DNA from 2 places in the Colwellia sp. RE-S-Sl-9 genome. Region 1 is predicted to be linked to the other one. Evidence: predicted binding sites of a transcription regulator. Region 1 holds the regulator's gene; the other holds the start of a gene.
The links. The regulator sigma-54, encoded in region 1, starts transcription at its own class of promoters, with help from an activator protein. The targets are predictions, from matches to a motif close to GTTGGCACGNNNNTNGNNT.
Positions count from the first base shown of each region.

Region 1 (10,183 bases):
CCAAGCAACATAATGGCTTTACCCAAACCAATTAATCGATTGATAACTTTACGGCCAAGTAATTGAATAAAATTCATTTTCAAACTCCTTTGCCTATTAATTCATCGTGATAAGAAGGTGCAGCATAATGAAATGGCACGGGCCCATCTGATTCACCTTTAATGAATTGTTGAACTAAAGGAGACGTTTGCGCTGAAATTTCTTCCGGTGTTCCTTGCCCAATAATTTTTTGTTCGGCAATAATATAAATATAATCAGCAATACTCATCACTTCAGGTACATCATGTGAAACAACCACAGAAGTTAGCCCTAAAGCATCATTTAAAGCGCTAATTAATCGAACAATTACTCCCATTGAGATAGGATCTTGACCCGCAAAAGGTTCGTCATAAAGTATTAATTCTGGATCTAACGCTATAGCACGCGCCAAAGCAGCTCTTCGTGCCATGCCACCTGATAATTCGTTAGGGTTCAAATGACGAGCGCCGCGTAAGCCAACAGCTTCCAACTTCATTAATACTATTTTTTCGATCAGTTTTTCAGATAAATTAGTGTGTTCGCGAATAGGGAAAGCGATATTGTCGTAAACAGACATATCGGTAAAAAGCGCACCACTTTGAAAAAGCATACTCATGCTTTTACGTAACTCATATAAGTCATTGCGAGCAAGCTTTGGTATATCTTGCCCTTTAAACATAATACTGCCTGACTGCGGTTTTAATTGCCCGCCAATCAATCTTAATAAAGTTGTTTTACCAATTCCACTTGGCCCCATGATAGCCGTAACTTTTCCCTTAGGAATGGATAAGCTAATGTCATTATAAATTACACGTTCATCACGCTTAAAAGACATATTTTTAATATCAACAAGATTATCTGGCATATTATTAAAGGACATCACTGTAAATTAGTTTAAGTACGAAAGAATTCTAACCCAGCACGTGAAATACTTCATTAGAAATTAGTGATTAAATGTGTTCAAAGAACGTTAGGAAACGTCTATAAGTGTAAGAAATTGTAAGAACCTCTTAGCTAAGTTTTTAAATGCATGCTTTATTATCATCATATTCCTCGCTATTTAGTTAAAAATTGATTAATCAATGAGCATAATTAAAATTTTTCTGTAGGTTTTGATAAAACTTCTTTTTATTTTGTCCTCAACCAGCGACAATTTACCTTAACTGATGGGAGTCGTTAATGTTCATTCAAGTTTTAATTTTACTGGTAGCACTTGTAGTTTTGGTATGGAGTGCTGATAAATTTGTATTTGGTGCCTCTTCACTTGCGAGAAATTTAGGTATTTCTCCAATGATAATAGGTTTAACTATAGTTGCCATGGGGTCATCAGCTCCTGAAATGATGGTTGCCGCAACAGCTTCACTACAAGACAATCCTAATACAGCTATTGGCAATGCGATAGGCTCTAACATAACCAACATAGCCCTTGTTTTAGGTATTACGGCATTGCTTCAACCATTAACGGTTTCTTCAAGCACCGTAAAACGTGAAATCCCACTTATTTTAGCTGTTACAGCATTAGCCTATTGGATGCTGTCAGATTATCACTTTAGCTTTACTGAAGGCTTAATTCTTATTATCGGTTTTTTTGCCTACATAATTGCACTACTGGTTATTACATTAAGAAGAGCTAAAACAGCGCCAGTAGATGACCCTTTAATTTTAGGTGCTGAAAGTGATGTTCCTGAACCAGTTAGCACTGGCATGTCTGTACTTTGGTTAGTTGTTGGCATGATACTCCTCCCTTTAAGCGCCTCTTATTTAATAGATTCAGCTGAGTTTATTGCACGCTCTTTTGGAATAAGTGACTTAGTCATTGGTTTAACAATTGTGGCTATTGGTACTAGTTTGCCAGAACTTGCAGCGAGTATTGCTAGTATCATTAAAAAAGAGGATGATTTAGCTTTAGGTAATATCATAGGATCGAATATATTTAACATCTTGGCTGTATTATCATTAACTGGATTGATAGCGCCGGGCGATATTGATGAAAAGGCAGCGACGCGTGATGCGCCTATTATGTTAGGAGTGACTTTACTGCTCTTTGTTATTTGTTTTACTCGTAAGTTAGGTAATTTCAGAATCACTCGTCTCAAAGGCTTACTTTTACTGGGTATTTTCATTGCGTATCAAATATTACTTTTCTCGCCATTGAAATAAATTAACGAGACGACATCCATGAAACAATTTAAACAACTGGCTCTCAATGTTATTGATATTGAAAAACAAGCCATCGAAGATATTAAACAATATATAAACGATGATTTTGAATTAGCTTGTCAGTTAATGTTTAACTGTACAGGACGAGTTATTGTTATTGGTATGGGAAAATCTGGCCATATTGGTGGGAAAATAGCAGCGACATTAGCCAGTACAGGAACACCCGCTTTTTTTGTTCACCCTGGTGAAGCAAGTCATGGTGATTTAGGCATGATCAGACAAGATGATGTTGTGTTAACCATATCTAACTCAGGCGAAACCGCTGAAGTTTTATCTATAGTTCCCGTAATTAAACGCATGGGCAGCAAGTTAATTGCCATGACAGGTAATGCAAATTCAACGTTAGCTGATATAGCTGACACTCACATTTGTATTAAAGTTTCTCAAGAGGCTTGTCCTTTAGGATTAACGCCTACATCAAGTACCACTGCCACTTTAGTTATGGGAGATGCATTAGCTGTAGCCTTACTCAACGCGAGAGGTTTTACTGCTGACGATTTTGCATTATCTCACCCTGGTGGTAGCTTAGGTAAAAGATTATTACTACGATTATCTGATGTAATGCATAGCAATGAGCGCGTACCGGTAGTACAAAGTACGGCAAAAATTAAAGATGCACTCGTTGAAATGTCATTAAAAGGTTTAGGAATGACGGCTATTGTTGATGACAACAAATTGGTTGGATTATTTACTGACGGCGATTTACGTAGAATCTTAGATCAAAAAGTAGATATTCATCAAGATGAGATAACAAGTGTAATGACGAAGGATCCTACAGTCGCACCTCCCGATATGCTAGCCGCTGAAGCATTAAAAATAATGGAAGACAAAAAAATTAATGGTCTTATTATTGTTAACGAAAACAATACTCCTATTGGTGCGATGAATATGCACGACCTTCTGAAATCGGGGATCATATAAATGAACACACTTTACGGACATGTCGAACAAATCATTCTAGACAAAGCCAAACAAATAAAACTTTTTATTTGTGATATCGACGGGGTATTTTCAGATGGACGAATATATTTAGGAAATAATGGCGAAGAGCTAAAAGCTTTCCATACCAAAGACGGTTATGGCATAAAAGCATTAGGTGCAAGCGGAGTTGATGTTGCAGTAATTACTGGCCGACAATCAAATATTGTACAAACAAGAATGACGGCTCTCAATGTAAAATATATTATTCAGGGCCAAGAAAATAAATTACCCGCATTAAAAGAAATATTAACCCAAATGAATTGTGCGCCTGAACAAGTCGCTTATATTGGTGATGACATGCCTGACTATGAATGTATGGCTTATGTTGGCTTAAGTATTGCCGTAAATGATGCTCATCCTCAAATATTACAACTTGCTCATTACACCACCTATACCAAAGGTGGTTTTGGTGCAGTACGAGAAGTGTGCGATTTAATTATGCAAACTCAAGGGACACTTGAACATGCAACTGGCGCTAGTATATGACTCGGCTATATAGCTTAGCTTTTTTTGCTTTATTATTAGCTGGTATTGCATACGGCTTAGTTGAGTGGTTGCAATCCAAAGAACAAATAACTGAAAATGTTGCTACTGAATTAACACCTGATTTTATTGCCGAATCGTTAAAAAGTAACACATTTAATAATAAAGGCGGGCTAAGCCATATAATTGATGCTCAAAGAATGGAGCACTATTCAGATATAGAAGTTACACACTTTGAGTTTCCAAGCTTAACGATATATCCAGAAAATAAAAATGTTCCATGGAAAGTCAGTTCAAAAGAAGGCACACTGTTTAAGAACAACCGTGTAAGCTTAAAAAACCGAGTAAAAATAGAAGCTACTGATCCTGATAGCTTGATACAAGAAATTCATGGTAAATCAATAGAATTAGATTTAAATACAAATATTATTAGTTCAGAACAAGCTATCGTCGTTTTAGGTAATGGCTTTACTATGTATGGCTCTGGGCTAATTGTTGATATTAACACCAAACAGATGACACTAACCGAACATGTGCAAACTATTTTCAAAAAAATTAAAAAGTAGCTTACTACTGCTTTTACTATCGTCATTAGCAAGCACGAGTGCTTTAGCTAAAAAAATTGATTTAAATCAAGAGCTAAGTATTGACGCCAGCCGTCAGTCAGCTGATCTTAAAAACAAAATATTCAGCTACATCGATAATGTTGTTATTAAACAAGGTACATTGATCATCAAAGCTGATTTAGTGCAAGTACTTACAGACACAACAACAGGTGAAAAAACCTATATAGCAAAAGGTAAGCCTGCAACCTTTGAACAAACATTAGAAGACGGTAAACCTATTAATCTTCAAGCTAATGAAATCAGATATGAACCGTCTTTAAATACCGTAACCATATCTGGGCAAGCGTTACTGAAACAAGATGGTAGCGAAGTAAGCGGTAGTAAAATTACCTATAACTCAGAAACAGAATACGTAAATGCTGAAAGTAATAAAAACGATAAAGTAAAAACAGTTATTCAGCCCAAAGAAAAAACAAAACCCACTTTATCTCAGGACATTCAATAAGTCATGACTACCTCAACGTTAATCGCAAAAGGTTTAGCTAAATCTTACAAAGGTCGTAAGGTTGTAAAAAATGTAGGGTTAAAGGTCAACGCTGGTCAAATCGTAGGTTTACTAGGGCCTAATGGTGCAGGAAAAACCACTTCTTTTTATATGATAGTCGGCCTTGTTCCTAACGATGAAGGCTCTATTGTTCTTAACGATGAAGACGTCACCTTATTACCTATGCACGAACGCGCTAGAAAAGGTATTGGATATCTGCCACAAGAAGCTTCAATTTTTAGAAAGCTAAGTGTATACGATAACATTATGGCCATCTTACAAACTCAAAAAGGCCTTAATGAAATCGAACGAGAAGAAAGATTAGAGCACTTATTGGAAGAATTTAATATTGGTCATATTAAAGATAATTTAGGTATGAGCTTATCTGGTGGTGAACGCCGCAGAGTCGAAATAGCCAGAGCACTTGCCGCAGACCCAAAATTTATATTATTAGATGAACCGTTTGCCGGCGTAGATCCTATTTCTGTTGGCGACATAAAAAAAATTATTATTCACTTAAAGCAACGTGGTATAGGTATATTAATTACAGACCATAATGTTCGAGAAACACTCGATGTTTGCGAGCATGCGTATATTGTAAGTCATGGTGAACTGATCGCTGAAGGGACCTCTGAAGAAATACTTTCCAATCAGCATGTAAGAGATGTATACCTTGGTGAACAATTTACGCTATAGTTATCTATAAGCAGTCAACAATATTTATATTGTTTTATCGTTTTGTATTATTAATGAATAGGATAAAAAATACGTAGATGCGCCCTTCTTTACAACTCCGTATCGGACAACATCTAACGATGACACCGCAGTTACAACAAGCCATCAAGCTGTTGCAACTCTCTACGTTGGATTTACAACAAGAAATTCAAGAGGCATTGGAGAGTAATCCTTTGCTAGAAGTTGATGAAAGTCCTTCTAATACCCAAGATGAATCAGTCAATAATTTAGAAGATGCATTTTCCGCAAATGCGACAAAAGAAATAGATTCAAAAAAAACAGACGGCACTGAAGACTCTTCCCCAACTATAGATGAAATGACAACCACAGAAGCCATGGGAAACACAGATATTCCTGAAGAGTTAAACATGGATACTACGTGGGACGAAAGCTACAGTGCTGGCGTATCAAACACAGGTAGCATTAGCTCTCCTTCTGAAGATTATACCTACCAAGGCGAAACTAAAGACTCGCTGCAAGATCACCTTTTATGGCAAATGGAATTAACACCTTTTAGTGACACAGACAAAACCATTGCAATAGCGATTATTGAAGCCATAGATGAATCTGGATATTTAACCGTTTCCTGTGAAGATATTTTAGACTGTGTTGGCATTGAAGGTGTTGAACTCGATGAAATACAAGCAGTACTAAAAAGAATTAACGTATTTGATCCTGTAGGTGTAGGGGCTCGTTCAGTCTCTGATTGTTTATTGATTCAACTGAATCAATTTGAACTAACAACGCCTTGGTTAAAAGAAGCCAAGCAAGTTGTTAAAGATTATATCGATCTACTAGGTAGTAGAGATTATCGTCAGTTAATGCGTAAAACACGCTTAAAAGAAGATCAATTACGTGAAGTCCTTCGCTTAATTCAATCATTAGATCCTCGTCCTGGTGACAGCGTAGTTAAAAGTGACGATCAATATGTTATTCCTGACGTATCCGTTGAAAAGAAAAATGGTCGTTGGGTTGTTGAGTTAAATCCAGATACCGCGCCTAAGTTGTCTGTTAACCAACAATATGCAGCAATGACACGTACCATGAAGTCAACAAACGATACACTATTAAAAGTGTCTAATTGTATTGTTCAGCGCCAGCAAGGCTTTTTTGAGCATGGCCCTGAATCTATGCGACCTATGGTTTTAAACGATATAGCCGAAGCCGTTGAAATGCATGAATCTACTATTTCACGTGTAACAACACAAAAATATATGCATACACCAAGAGGTATATTTGAACTTAAATACTTCTTCTCCAGCCATGTTAGTACCGAAAATGGTGGCGATTGCTCCTCAACAGCAATCAGAGAGCTTATCAAAAAACTTGTCGCCGCAGAAATTCCTGCCAAACCATTAAGTGATAATAAAATGGCAGAAATACTCGCCGAGCAAGGTATACAAGTGGCTCGTCGAACCGTAGCAAAATATAGAGAATCGTTGTCCATTCCACCATCAAACCAACGAAAAAGTTTAATTTAATTTTTCAAATATCACTAAAAGAGGGTTTAACTTATGCAAATCAATTTAACTGGTCATCATGTAGAAATCACAAACTCTTTACGCGAATACGTTAATACGAAATTTTCAAAATTAGAACGTCATTTTGATCAGATCAATAATGTTCATGTTGTGTTAACCATTGAAAAATCAAATCAAATAGCTGAATCTACTGTTCATTTAAAGGGAACAGAAGTACATGCTACAGCAGAAAACCATGATATGTATGCCTCAATTGACGCTTTAATCGATAAACTAGATCGTCAAATATTAAAACACAAAGGCAAAACAACCCACCATTAACCTATAAAAAACAGGCTTTAGTAGTAATTATGACTTTGCAAGATATCTTAATGCCAGATTGCACATTTTGTGCAGTATCTGGCTCTAGCAAAAAGCGCGTTCTCGATAAAATTTGTACCATAGCAGCAGATAAAATTGTTGAACATAGTGCATACGAATTACTCGAAAGCCTAATCGCAAGAGAAAAACTAGGATCAACAGGAATAGGCAACGGTATTGCTATTCCTCATGGTCGTTTACCTAATGCAAAATCAGTTGTAGCAATTATTGTAACTACCGATATACCTGTAGATTTTGACGCAATCGACAACAAGCCTGTTGATATTTTTATTGCGTTATTCGTTCCCGAAGACGCTTGTAAAGAACATTTAACCACTTTGCAGAGTATTGCTAAGCTATTCAGTGATAAGCAAATAGCAAAACAAGTGCGTAAATGCCAAAGCAATGAAGCTTTGTATAATCTTATTCAAGAAAATAGAAATTAGTCGTTATAAAAAGGAACGAACAGTTCAATGAAGTTAATCATAGTAAGTGGACGTTCTGGTTCAGGAAAGTCTGTCGCATTAAGAGTGTTAGAAGATCTAGGTTATTATTGTGTCGACAATATTCCAGTTAATTTACTACCGGCACTAACACATACCGTTATCAATGATTATGAAAATGTCGCAGTGAGCATTGACGTACGTAATTTACCTAACAACCCTCAAGATGTTTCTGAAATATTAGACTATCTCCCTAGTACTGTTGATTTAAATATTTTATACCTAGATGCTGATGACAGTGATTTAATTAGACGATTCAGTGAAACAAGAAGGTTACATCCTCTCATTAAGCAAAATATAGCTCTCGATCAGGCTATCGCCTTGGAAAAAAAATTATTAGAACCAATATCTACCCGTACAGGTTTATACATTAATACCAGCCAACTATCGCCTCACCAACTTGCAGATTTAGTAAGAGAGCGTATTTTGGGTAAAAAGTCTGGCTCTATGGTGGTTGTATTTGAATCATTTGGTTTTAAGCATGGCGTACCGCAAGATGCTGATTATGTGTTTGATGCACGCTTTCTTCCTAATCCCTTTTGGGATAAAGAATTAAAAGCCTATACAGGATTAGATCAACCGGTAAAAGACTATTTATCAAGCCAACCCATAGTCACTAAATTTATATGGCAGATTAATAGTTTTATGATGACCTGGTTACCTCACTTAGAACGTAACAACCGAAGTTATGTTACCATTGCTATTGGCTGTACTGGCGGAAAGCACCGTTCAGTCTACATAGCTGAGCTTCTAGCAAATAATTTAAGAAAAGAACGCGAAGATGTTCAATCACGACACAGAGACATCACCATAGCAAGTACCTAAGGGTGGCGTAGATATAAGGTTATCCCATGAAAAAATGTGAAAAAACCCTAGTTATAACTAATAAACTTGGCTTACATGCCCGCGCGGCAACAAAACTGGCACAGTTATGTCAAAAATTTAATACCTCAGTAACTGTTTCTTTAGATGATAACTCTGCTGATGCAAGTAGTATTATGGGGTTAATGCTATTAGCTGGTAGCCAAGGTAAAACCGTTACAGTTGTAACGGAAGGTGTTGATGCGGAAGAAGCAATAAAAAGTATTTGCCAATTGTTTTCTGACAAATTTGACGAAGAAGAATAACCGCGTTGTAAGTTCTCTATCACAACATTCACTAGAAAAAAGCTGAAAAAACAATTAAGTTAAGTTAAACTAACTGTCATAAGTACCCCCAAATATTGTCATACTCAATACAGATAATGTGTACTATTTAGCGTTACTCATAAATGATACCAAGTTAATTAATTGGCCACTTAGCCATTTATGATTCAACTTGATATAACACAACATCAATTATTACGAGTTCTTTTTCAGTAGAATTCAAAGTATGAAGTAAACATAATCCGCCTAAGAAGCTAAATGAAGGGTTTTATGCCAGAAATTGCAGAACAAGAATATAACCAACAAAAACTCCTAGAAGTTAATGCCGCACTCGGTAGCGGTATGTTTGTTTACGTTCGAAAGTTACTGCAAAACATGCCCTCTTATGACTTAGCTTTAATTTTAGAGTCATCTCCTCCTAAAAGTCGTACTGTTTTATGGCAACTTATCGATCCCGACAATCATGGGGATGTTCTAGAAGAACTAAATGAAGAAGTTCGTAAAGGCATTCTAAAAAGTATGCATCCTGAAAAGCTCGCAGCTGTTGCTGAGGGCATGGATGTAGATGATTTAGCGGAAGTACTAAGAACATTACCCGATAGCGCCTATCAAAGCGTATTAAACTCAATGGACTCTCAAGACAGAAGTCGTGTGGAGCAAGCATTATCATACGAGGAGGATACTGCTGGCGGTATTATGAATACCGACACCATTACCATTCGTCCTGATGTGTCGGTAGATGTGGTATTAAGGTATTTACGTTTAAAAGGTAAGCTACCTGAGTCTACCGATTCTTTTTATGTGGTGGACAGGTCTGATAAATTTATCGGTTCAGTGTCTCTAGCCGCAATAGTAACAGCAAAGCCAGATGTTATAACATCAACCCTTATCGACAAAGACATAGAAGCGATTTCAGTTAACATGCCTGAAAATGAAGTTGCTCAATTATTTGAAAGGTATGACTGGTTTTCTGCACCCGTTATTGATGATAACGGACATTTACTAGGTCGTATTACTATAGATGACGTTATCGATATAATTCGTGAAGAAGCTGAGCACTCTATGATGAGTATGGCGGGTTTAGATGACGAAGCCGATACTTTCGCTCCCGTATTAAAAAGTACGCAACAACGTTCTATCTGGCTAG
Region 1 covers NZ_CP182631.1:2,745,192-2,755,374, forward strand. Annotated here, with positions in the region: gene mlaE (lipid asymmetry maintenance ABC transporter permease subunit MlaE) at 1-77, opposite strand, end outside; gene mlaF (phospholipid ABC transporter ATP-binding protein MlaF) at 80-883, opposite strand; gene ACM9HF_RS11855 (calcium/sodium antiporter) at 1,198-2,178, shown strand; gene ACM9HF_RS11860 (KpsF/GutQ family sugar-phosphate isomerase) at 2,305-3,159, shown strand; gene kdsC (3-deoxy-manno-octulosonate-8-phosphatase KdsC) at 3,160-3,705, shown strand; gene lptC (LPS export ABC transporter periplasmic protein LptC) at 3,702-4,268, shown strand; gene lptA (lipopolysaccharide transport periplasmic protein LptA) at 4,234-4,773, shown strand; gene lptB (LPS export ABC transporter ATP-binding protein) at 4,777-5,508, shown strand; gene rpoN (RNA polymerase factor sigma-54) at 5,586-7,028, shown strand; gene hpf (ribosome hibernation promoting factor) at 7,062-7,349, shown strand; gene ptsN (PTS IIA-like nitrogen regulatory protein PtsN) at 7,379-7,834, shown strand; gene rapZ (RNase adapter RapZ) at 7,862-8,716, shown strand; gene ACM9HF_RS11905 (HPr family phosphocarrier protein) at 8,743-9,018, shown strand; gene mgtE (magnesium transporter) at 9,307-10,183, shown strand, end outside.

Region 2 (10,183 bases), 2.1 Mb from region 1:
GGGTTCATCCATTAGGAGTACTTCGGGTTGCATAGCCAGTGCCCTTGCAATACCAATTCGTTGTTTCATACCACCTGATATTTCATCAGGTAACTTATGTGCGGCGTGGTCCATATGCACTAAATGAATATTATGATTGATCCAATCTTTCATCTCGCTGGCCGACATTTTATTTCTAAAGACTTCTTTAACAGCAAGTTCAACATTTTGGTAACAAGTTAACCAAGGTAGTAAAGAATGGTTTTGAAAAACAACAGCACGTTCTGGCCCTGGCTCTCTTACTTCTTTGTTATTAAGTAAAACACCACCTTTAGTGGCTTGGTATAAACCAGCAACTACATTAAGCACTGTTGATTTGCCACAACCAGAGTGGCCGATTAATGAAATAAACTCACCCTTTTTAATTTGTAAATCTACATTTTGTAGCGCAGTAAAGTCCCCTTTAGGGGTTGGGAAAACCATATCGATTTTGCTAATGTTTAATAACGTTGTCATATTTTTTCCTAACTCGAATGTGTAAATACAATCGGATAAATATTATGGATATAAGCTGATAAATTATGGGCTACAGTTTTGCGCTGTCTTTATTCCAAGACACGTGATATTGAATTTTTTGCATAGTGCGGTCTAATAAAAATCCAATAAAACCTATTACCACTACAGCAGTCATAATGCGGCTTAACGAGTCTGAACTACCGTTTTGAAATTCGTCCCATACAAACTTACCTAAACCTGGGTTTTGAGCTAACATTTCAGCGGCAATTAATACCATCCATGCCACACCTAACGACATTCTCATACCGGTAAAAATTGAAGGAATAGCGGCAGGAATTACAATTTTTTGAATATGCTTTAATTTAGGTAAACGTAATACTTTACTTACGTTATCCCAGTCTTGGTTTATGCTGATCACACCCACAGAGGTATTAATAACCATTGGCCAAATACAACAAAGCGTTACAGTAATTAATGAGTTAACGAATGATTTTGCAAAGTATGGGTCATCTGATACATACAAGGCACTCACTGCCATGGTTACGAGAGGCAACCAAGCTAAAGGTGAAACGGGTTTAAAAATTTGAATAATAGGATTAATGGCTGTGTTTAAATTTTTACTTAATCCAATAGCGATACCCAGTGGTATAGCAAAAACGGCGGCAAGTATAAAACCACTCATTACCGTAATTAAGCTGGTAATAATTTGGTCTAAAAAGGTTTCTTTACCTGTATACGCACGTATTTTAGGTTCGTAAGTAGGATCTTTTGCCACCCTTTTCGCATTACGTTCATCTTGTCTTTGATAAAATGCATCCGCTTTATCACGCTCTGCTACATGTTCTTGATAAAGGTTGACCATTTGAGTACCAACCTCAGCTGGACCTGGAAACTTACCGAGTGATGTATTAATACTGCTGGCAGCTATTGTCCATAAAAACATAAAAATCAGCATACCAATCACAGGTAACAATACAGGCTTTGCATAATGGTTAAAAAGCCTGAAATTTGTTTTAAACTGACTGAAACTCGATGTTCCAGCTACTAATTTACTTATTAAGGTTGTCATTTTTTCTCCCCTTTGCGCAGACCACTTACATGGCCTACGCAACACATGATTAAATTAAAAGTACGACTCAAACAAAACTTAACGGTGAGTGTTAAAGTTTATCGTCAGCTTTCAAACCAATTTTAAATTGATTGATATAAGCGTTAGGTTGTGTGCCGTCGTAAACTAAATTATCAATAAAGTGTGTTTGAGGATTACGGAAGCCTGTTTCACTTTCAAAGTCAGGAAATTCACTGGCTTTAATTAACTTGTCAGCAATTAACGATTTAGCTGCAGCAATATAAATATCAGGACGATAAACTTTTTTCGCTACATCTTTGTACCAGCTGTCTGGCTTGTGCTCGCTAATTTGCCCCCAACGACGCATTTGCGTTAAATACCAAATAGCGTCTGAGTAATAAGGGTAAGTCGCGTTATGACGGAAAAATACGTTAAAGTCTGGTACAGCGCGTTTATCACCTTTCTCGTATTCAAAAGTTCCGGTCATTGAATTTGCAATAACGTTGTAGTCTGCTCCAACATAGTTTGATTGCGATAAAATTTTAACGGCTTCAGGACGATTAGCGTTGTCATTATCATCTAGCCACTTAGCTGCTCTGATCAATGCACGTGTTAAACGTAAAGTGGTAATTGGATATTTTTCAGTGAAAGATTTAGATAAACCAAATACTTTTTCTGGGTTGTCTTTCCAAATTTCGTAATCGGTAACAACGGGAACACCAATACCTTTAAATACCGCTTGTTGGTTCCAAGGTTCGCCCACACAGTAACCGTGAATAGTACCGGCTTCCATTGTGGCTGGCATTTGTGGTGGTGGAGTTACAGAAAGAAGTACTTTCGCATCAATATTCCCTGCAGTATCACCTTTGTGTGGAGCATAAAAACCCGGATGTATTCCACCAGCCGCTAACCAATAACGTAGTTCGTAGTTATGGGTAGAAACAGGGAAAACCATACCCATTTTAAAGGGCTTACCTTTGTCTATGTAGCTTTGAACAACCGGTTTTAATGCATCAGCTTTGATTGGATGCACCGGACGCCCATCTGCCATTTTAGGAATGTGTGGCTTCATTTGTTCCCAAATAGCATTTGATACTGTGATCGCATTACCATTTAAGTCCATTGAAAATGGCGTAACAATCTCGGCTTTAGTACCGTAACCTATGGTTGCGGCTATAGGTTGCCCTGCTAACATATGTGCGCCGTCTAAACGTCCATCAATTACACCGTCTAACAAAACTTTCCAGTTTGCTTGTGCTTCAATCGTTACGTATAAACCTTCATCTTCGAAATAGCCTTTTTCATAAGCTATAGCAATTGGTGCCATATCGGTTAATTTAATAAAACCAAATTTAAGTTCTTCTTTTTCAGGAAAACCTAATTCTGCAGCTTGAACAGACAAGGTGGTAATAACACTTGTTAATAAACAGGTACTCGCAACAATTGCGCTACAAATGGTTTTATTAAAGTTTTTTAAGGGTTTAGCAAACATACTTTTCTCCAAATAAAAAAAGCCCATAACGACAGTGAAAATAAATTTCAGTCGCTATGGGCTACAATGCCAAACTAATAAATAACTACGCCGTTGCAGTAACATTAGTTTAATGTGTTTAAGCGCTACTCTTAGAGTTTATCTGTACAGTAGCGCCTAGCGTTTAATATTACGTTATTGCAATATTAAACAGTTACTTTTTGATATTTATCAATACAAGTATTACGCCAAAACTTACTTTTTATTGATTTACAATAACTTACGACAGCCAGGCAAGTTGTTAGAGTATTTATTCAAATAGATTCGCACCTATCTTGGTCGTATTTTTATACATTTGGTGCACGACCAATGGCTATAAAATAGCGGCCAACGACAAAATGTTCTTAGCGACGTCTTCAACCTTTTGGCCATTGTCCATCGCCATTTTTCTCATGCTGTGATACGCCTCACGCTCAGAATAGTCTTTGTTTTGCATCAACAATAACTTGGCCTGTTCAACAGTACGTTGGCTCGATAACTTATTTTTAGCTAAAGCAAGTTCTTGTTTTAAGGTTTCATGTTCAACAAATCGAACAATCGCAGTATCAAGGATCGACTTAATACGTCTAAAGTCTGTTTCTCCTGCTACATAAGCAGTAACGCCAGATTTAATGAGTAAATTAATGAGATCTGTGCCCTCTTGCTCCGAAAACATAACAATAGGTTTAGGTGAATATTTAGAAATATAATTTAAACTTTCAAGCATACGTTTTTTAGGGAATTCGACATCAATTACAAGAATGTCAGGATTATGTTTTTCAACTTCTTTGATTAACGACACGTTATCAGGGCCGTCACTGAGTAGACTACTGCTATTTAATACACAACAAATTTCATAATGAGTACCTGCTAATACTTTCACTAGGTTGTTTCGTTTACACAATTCATGTTCAATTAATAAGATGTTGTATTTCTGTTTAGTATCACTCTGTTGTGATAACTTTTTTATAGAATTCATATCTTTCTCGATAGCTATAAAAATAATATATAAATAGGATCATCCAAGTATTGGACCAATACTTAAAAAACTTAAATAATATTTATTATCAATAGCTTATATAAAAAGATAGATAGATTGTGACACTGAATGTGCTTAAATGATGCAGTGATGCGCTAATGTGGACGCTTTAATTGGTCGTTAATTGTTTCAATGATAAAGCGCTTTGAGAGTTTTGCGCTATACCATAATAATATCGCTTTGTTTTATTACTCATGCCTGTACCTTTAGAACGCTCTCTTTATTATCGAAAGCAAAACTTTTGGAACAGGCATTTGTTCAATTTTATCGAAGGATTAGGGGTTATGTCTGCCACGGCATTCTGCTACCAACCGAGGAAGTATTTTTTCCATAATGCGTTCAGCATTGGCTGCAACGGTAAGCGCGGGGTTCGACATACCCGCCGAGCCAGGTAATAGAGCGCTATCAACTACATAAAGGTTTTGATAACCATCTACCTCTCCAAAGTAACTACAGGCTTTACCCATTACAGCGCCACCACAAGCGTGCCACGACGTATACGCGAGCGATGGGTTTTGTACTACTACAGCATTACTTTGCGCCGCAATATTTTGTAACGAATGAGTATAAGCGCTGTGAGATTGCGTTAGGGCATCAGTTGGCCAATTGACAAATATCTGATCTTCGCTGGCATTATAACTTAGTGAACCTAACTTATCGGGGGCCGACATACCTAACTGAAATTGTACCTCTCCAAAGCCCGTAGTTGGAGAGTGCATAAAGGTTACTGGTTTTATCGGATTGCTATTATCATGTGCCGCCATAGCTGCTGGTCCACCTTGCAGCGAACCTATATCGCTACTACCAGCAACAGTCATAGTTAACTCGTCGCCATTATTTCCCCAATATTGTCCAATATATTCATTTAGTTCAGGTAAATCACCACTTTGTTTGGCATTTAATAACAACTTAGTTGTGTTCATGGAGCCCGCTGCTAAAAATAAATATTGGCTTTTGATATCATGCAATTTAATAACGTCACCGCCTGTAGTGAGTACCTCGCACTGTATATGATATTGACCATCATCTGCTTGATTAATTTGTACAACATTATGTAATGTTAAAATTTGCAGTTTTCCTGTTTGCATCGCGGCTTTCAGGTAATTTTTATCGAGGGTATTTTTGGCATTGCTGTTACAGCCATATATGTATTCGCCAACTGAAGCAGCAGCATTACGCTTCCCTTTTATCTCTTTGCGAATAATATTCCAGTCGAACCCCACCTCAGTAGCCGACACATCCAGCCCCGCGGCCTCAGCGTCTTGTTTGAATGCGCTCATCGCTCGATAATTGTTTGTATTTAAAATATCATCTGGGATACTTCCCCCACTTATTTTAGCTAATACTTTGGGGTAATAAACCTCATTCATTTGGTTATAGTCTAAGTAAGGGAATACCTGTTCAAAAGCACTTTGTGTTGGTTGTAATAACACCCCTCCGTAAACCAGCGAACCTCCTCCTAGTCCAGCTGCACATACCACCCCTATATTGTTGCCATAAATACGCTCCATTAAACCCGTATAAAGTGGTACTTTCTTTTGCAAGGTAAAAGCGTCTAGTGTTCCTAACCAGGTAGTACGCCCATCATCGGCACTGTCGGCTATTGTTGGGAAGGTATCTTCACCAAAATAGGTCCAGTCTTTACCTCGTTCGAGTAAAATAGTAGGAATACCCGCTTCACACAAGCGCAATGCAGCAACAGAACCACCAAACCCTGAGCCAATCACAACCGCTGTTTTATTAGTATGTTTATGTTTTTTAAATCTTGGGCGCCTTTGACTCGCATCCACAACACTAGATACCCCTGCTACGGCACCTAAGCAAATCCCACCTTTTAAAAAATTTCTACGATTAAGTTTTGTCATACAATACCTCTATTTGTCATTCTAATTGCCCTATAGACTCGCAAGCGCATGCTAAATAACTCAAGCAACTAGGTGTAAAAAATCTACGAATGGTTAAGAAAAACGGAGCCTGACGACTCCGTTTTATTTTGATTATTAAAAATAACTCGAACAACAAACACCTAGTTTACAAACTCAAGAGTCTTAAATGTAAAATAGGAGGATCTAATAAATTAGTTGTTCACTACAGCTCTTTAAAGTCTAGTTCAAAAACAGACCAACCATAGTCTAAGTCACTTGTTGTACATGTTTTTTCCGCGCCTTCGACACTGATTCCGTCAGTATCGACTGCACCGCTACGCTTTGAATTACCAAATTAATTAATAAATATCCTTATTGATTAATAATAATTTAATTCGCTCTATTTACAATAATCTCCATTGGATATGCACTTTCTTTTGATGCTATGTCAAAATTGCTTTTACCTAAAGACGATGTACTTTCATTTTGTAGTATAAATGCGACAGCTGGTTCGTCTTTATGCTCTTTTAGGTAGTCTGTGATATCCAGTTCATACCAAGTACCACTTGTATCTTCTTCGTAATCGGGCCCTGTTGTATTCAATACTTCCACTGTTCCAACCAGCTCATTAGTGCTCGGAGCATTGTTCCAAGTTAAAGACATTTCATCCCATGTTGCGGTGGTATCGTAAAAATGAATCGTTCGAGTTGGATCGGTATTGACGCTTGAAACATAGAACCTTAACGTGGCATTTTGAATAACGAGATCGTCGTAAGCGGAGTTATCAAATTTAACAAAGGTTTTGCGTTTAAATTCCGTTGAATCATAAATGGATTTAACGGTTAAGTTTTCTGCTAATCCAAAGTTAGTATCCCCATAAGATCCATCACGTACATAAGTATCCCCTGCTGGATAAGTGATAACTGTATTAACTGTATTATAGGCCGCGCAGTGCTCGGCCATGTAATCAGACGCGTCTTTGGCTTGTACCAGACCATGACCATAAACAGGGTCCCAACCCTCAACACCTAAGTCTTTTGCTGATGCGCTCAGGGCTGCACGCACTTCGGCGGCAGTACATTTTAGGTTATTACTCCACGCTAATGCAGCGGCCCCTGCCACATAAGGTGTTGCCATGGAGGTACCATTTGCATAGCTATAACCATCGGTTCCTTTCGTTTCTATTTCTAACGTGACTGTCTGTCCCACTAACGTTTTTAGTTGATCTAGATAACTGACAGAAAGGGTAGACAGATAATTGGATGTTCCACTGGTATACGTATCAGATTCAAAATCAGACAACATTAGTGTATACAATGAATCTAACCCAATGCCGTTGCAATGATACCAATTAACAAGAGCAATACATATCGTGTCTTTTACCTGTTCAGGAAGACAAGGATTTTCCTTATCACAATAAGAAAGCTTGGCTGTAATAGGTGCCAACAAATACCCACTCGTAATGCTATAAGGATACAATTCACCGTTAATGCGTAACTCCGCAGCATAGTTTTTAAAGTATTCCTTCCCAATCGGCATGGTGGAATAAATACCACCACCAGGGGCAACCAATTCAGTTTCAGCTAATTGATTCGAAAAACTGCTAATTTCATCATTGATATTGATTGAACCTGTAGCGATAATTGAAGAAAAGGATGCGGGATAGATTTTTTCCTCGGTTGGTGCTACATGCCCTTGATTGCCGTTGGCTGCGACCACAAGCACATTTTTGTCGTATACCGCTTGAAAAACCTCCTCACCGTATTGGGTATAAGTATTTGATGGGCCTTTTATAGATATTGAGATGATATTTGCGCCTTCTTCAGCGCAATCGTAGGCGTTATCAGCGAGAAAACTCATCGCTGAGTAGCCGGAAGGAGCTAAAAAATTGTTATTCTTATCTAACACACGTTTTATATGTAAATTTACTTTGCCATTGGGCAACACGCCTTTGGTGCCATATTGGTTATCCAACGCGGCAATGATCCCAGCAATATGAGTACCATGCCCCTGTTCATCATTGTTCCAAGCCCCCAGAACTTCTGTATCTGTCCCTGTTACTCGGTCATGGGGTAAGTCTTCATGTGAGGTATCGTAACCGGAATCAATAATACATACCGTCAGGTTATCCGCCGCCGCATCAGACAATTGATCGGCCTGAACTCGTTGATATCCCCAAGATGCCACTTGTGGTAATGCTAAATCTTCTTGAACCGGTTCGACCTCAGCCCAATAGGGACTATTGGTTGGAGTGAAGACTTGACTCGAAGAACTGCTATTTACCCGCTCTATCCTTTCTGAGGTAACAGCATTATTAAACCCATCCTCTAGCGATTGCAATGCATTAACTGATAAATACGGGTCTGCCTCGGCATAATTAATGATGCTGAGAGTGTTAAGAGTACTGTCTAAGCGCTGGTTTAATGCGTTCAGCTCTACCTGTTCATTAAGCTTAAGCACCACAGCCCCTAAGCGCGCAATACGGGCAATACTGAGCTCGGCACCATAAGTATTACTCAGGGTTTGTAATAGAGTTCGAGCTTGAGAATATTGCTCATCTGATATGTAATCTCCACGAGTTTGTGACCTGTGATAAGCCGTTAACACTTTGATATAGCTGGCATCACGGAACTTGACGATAATCAGGTCGGATTTAGCGGTGATAGTTTCAGTACTGTTTGTTACCGATGACGTGGCTTCAGCGTTAACATCATTGGCGAGTGCATTAGTGTAATACGAATTAAAACCTACCAATGTGGTAAGTAAGATAATTGAGGGTTTAATCTTCATGTTTCTTTATCCTTAATATTAATGTTTTACAGTTGTATTCATTAGTTGCATTCATTTTTTATCGTCTATCAGATAAATTAATCTCCATATTTAAAACGGCCTATACACTCTATCCCGCTGACGTAAAGACCATATTTAAATTAATCCCTGTTATTAAATATGAACGAACAATATGAAGCCCCCTCATAGGTTCAACAACATTATTCGCTACAACATATTTTATTAGGGCATTAAAAGATAACTAGATAACAATTTAAGGAGTTATATAAGCAGCACAATGAGTGCGCATATAATCGGACGCGTCTTTTGCTTGCACCAGACCATGCCCATAAACGGGATCCCAGCCATTGGTGCCTAAGTCTTTTGCGGATTCACTAAGGGCAGTACGTACTTCGGCGGCCGTACATTCTAGGTTATTACTCCATGCAAGCGCGGCTGCACCTGCCACATAGGGCGTCGCCATTGAGGTGCCGTCTGCATAACTATAACCATCATTTTTTTTAAATTCTTTTTCAAAGGTAACAGTTTGTCCCACTAATGCTTTGAGTTTATCTAAGTATTCCATAGAAAGAGTAGACGAACCATTAGCTATATTAGAAATATCTAAAGACTCAAAATCTCTTAATGTCTCTGTATGTGCTGGATTCAGCAAGATAATTTTACCATCAGCATCGTAGATGATTTTACCATCAGCATCGTACATAAGACTACAATAGCCGCTGGCCTCAACGGAAATACAGATACTGTCTTTGACATCCTCATAACTAGGTAGGCAATAGTCTCTTTCACAAAAAGTAAGTTTTGTGGTTATATTAATATTCTCAAAACTATTTAAGAATCTTCCCACATAGCTTCTCAAATAAGCCTCACCATTAATACGTATTTCCGATCTATAATATTTGTTATATTCGAGTCCCTCTGGCATGGTGGAATAAATACCACCACCAGGAGCGACCAATTCAGTTTCAGCTAATTGATTCGAAAAACTGCTAATTTCATCATTGATATTGATTGAACCTGTAGCGATAATTGAAGAAAAGGATGCGGGATAGATTTTTTGCTCGGTTGGTGCTACATGCCCTTCATTACCGTTGGCTGCGACCACAAGCACATTATTGTCGTATACCGCTTGAAAAACCTCCTCACCGTATTGGGTATAAGTACTTGATGGGCCTCCCATAGATATTGAGATAATATTTGCGCCTTCTTCAGCGCAATCGTAGGCGTTATCAGCGAGTAAACTCATCACTGCGTAGTCGGAAGGTGCTACAAAAACTTTATTTTTATCTAACACACGTTTTATAAGTAAATTTACTTTACCATTGGGCAACACGCCTTTGGTGCCATATTGGTTATCCAACGCGGCAATGATCCCAGCAATATGAGTACCATGCCCCTGTTCATCATTGTTCCAA
Region 2 covers NZ_CP182631.1:660,936-671,118, reverse strand. Annotated here, with positions in the region: gene ACM9HF_RS02860 (ABC transporter ATP-binding protein) at 1-495, opposite strand, end outside; gene ACM9HF_RS02855 (ABC transporter permease) at 566-1,564, opposite strand; gene ACM9HF_RS02850 (CmpA/NrtA family ABC transporter substrate-binding protein) at 1,656-3,056, opposite strand; gene ACM9HF_RS02845 (ANTAR domain-containing response regulator) at 3,409-4,053, opposite strand; gene ACM9HF_RS02840 (GMC family oxidoreductase N-terminal domain-containing protein) at 4,389-5,978, opposite strand; gene ACM9HF_RS02835 (S8 family serine peptidase) at 6,369-8,768, opposite strand; gene ACM9HF_RS02830 (S8 family serine peptidase) at 9,022-10,183, opposite strand, start outside.
Region 2: ACM9HF_RS02850 (CmpA/NrtA family ABC transporter substrate-binding protein) is a predicted target of sigma-54. The motif match lies at 3,270-3,288, and genes of this name have one in related genera.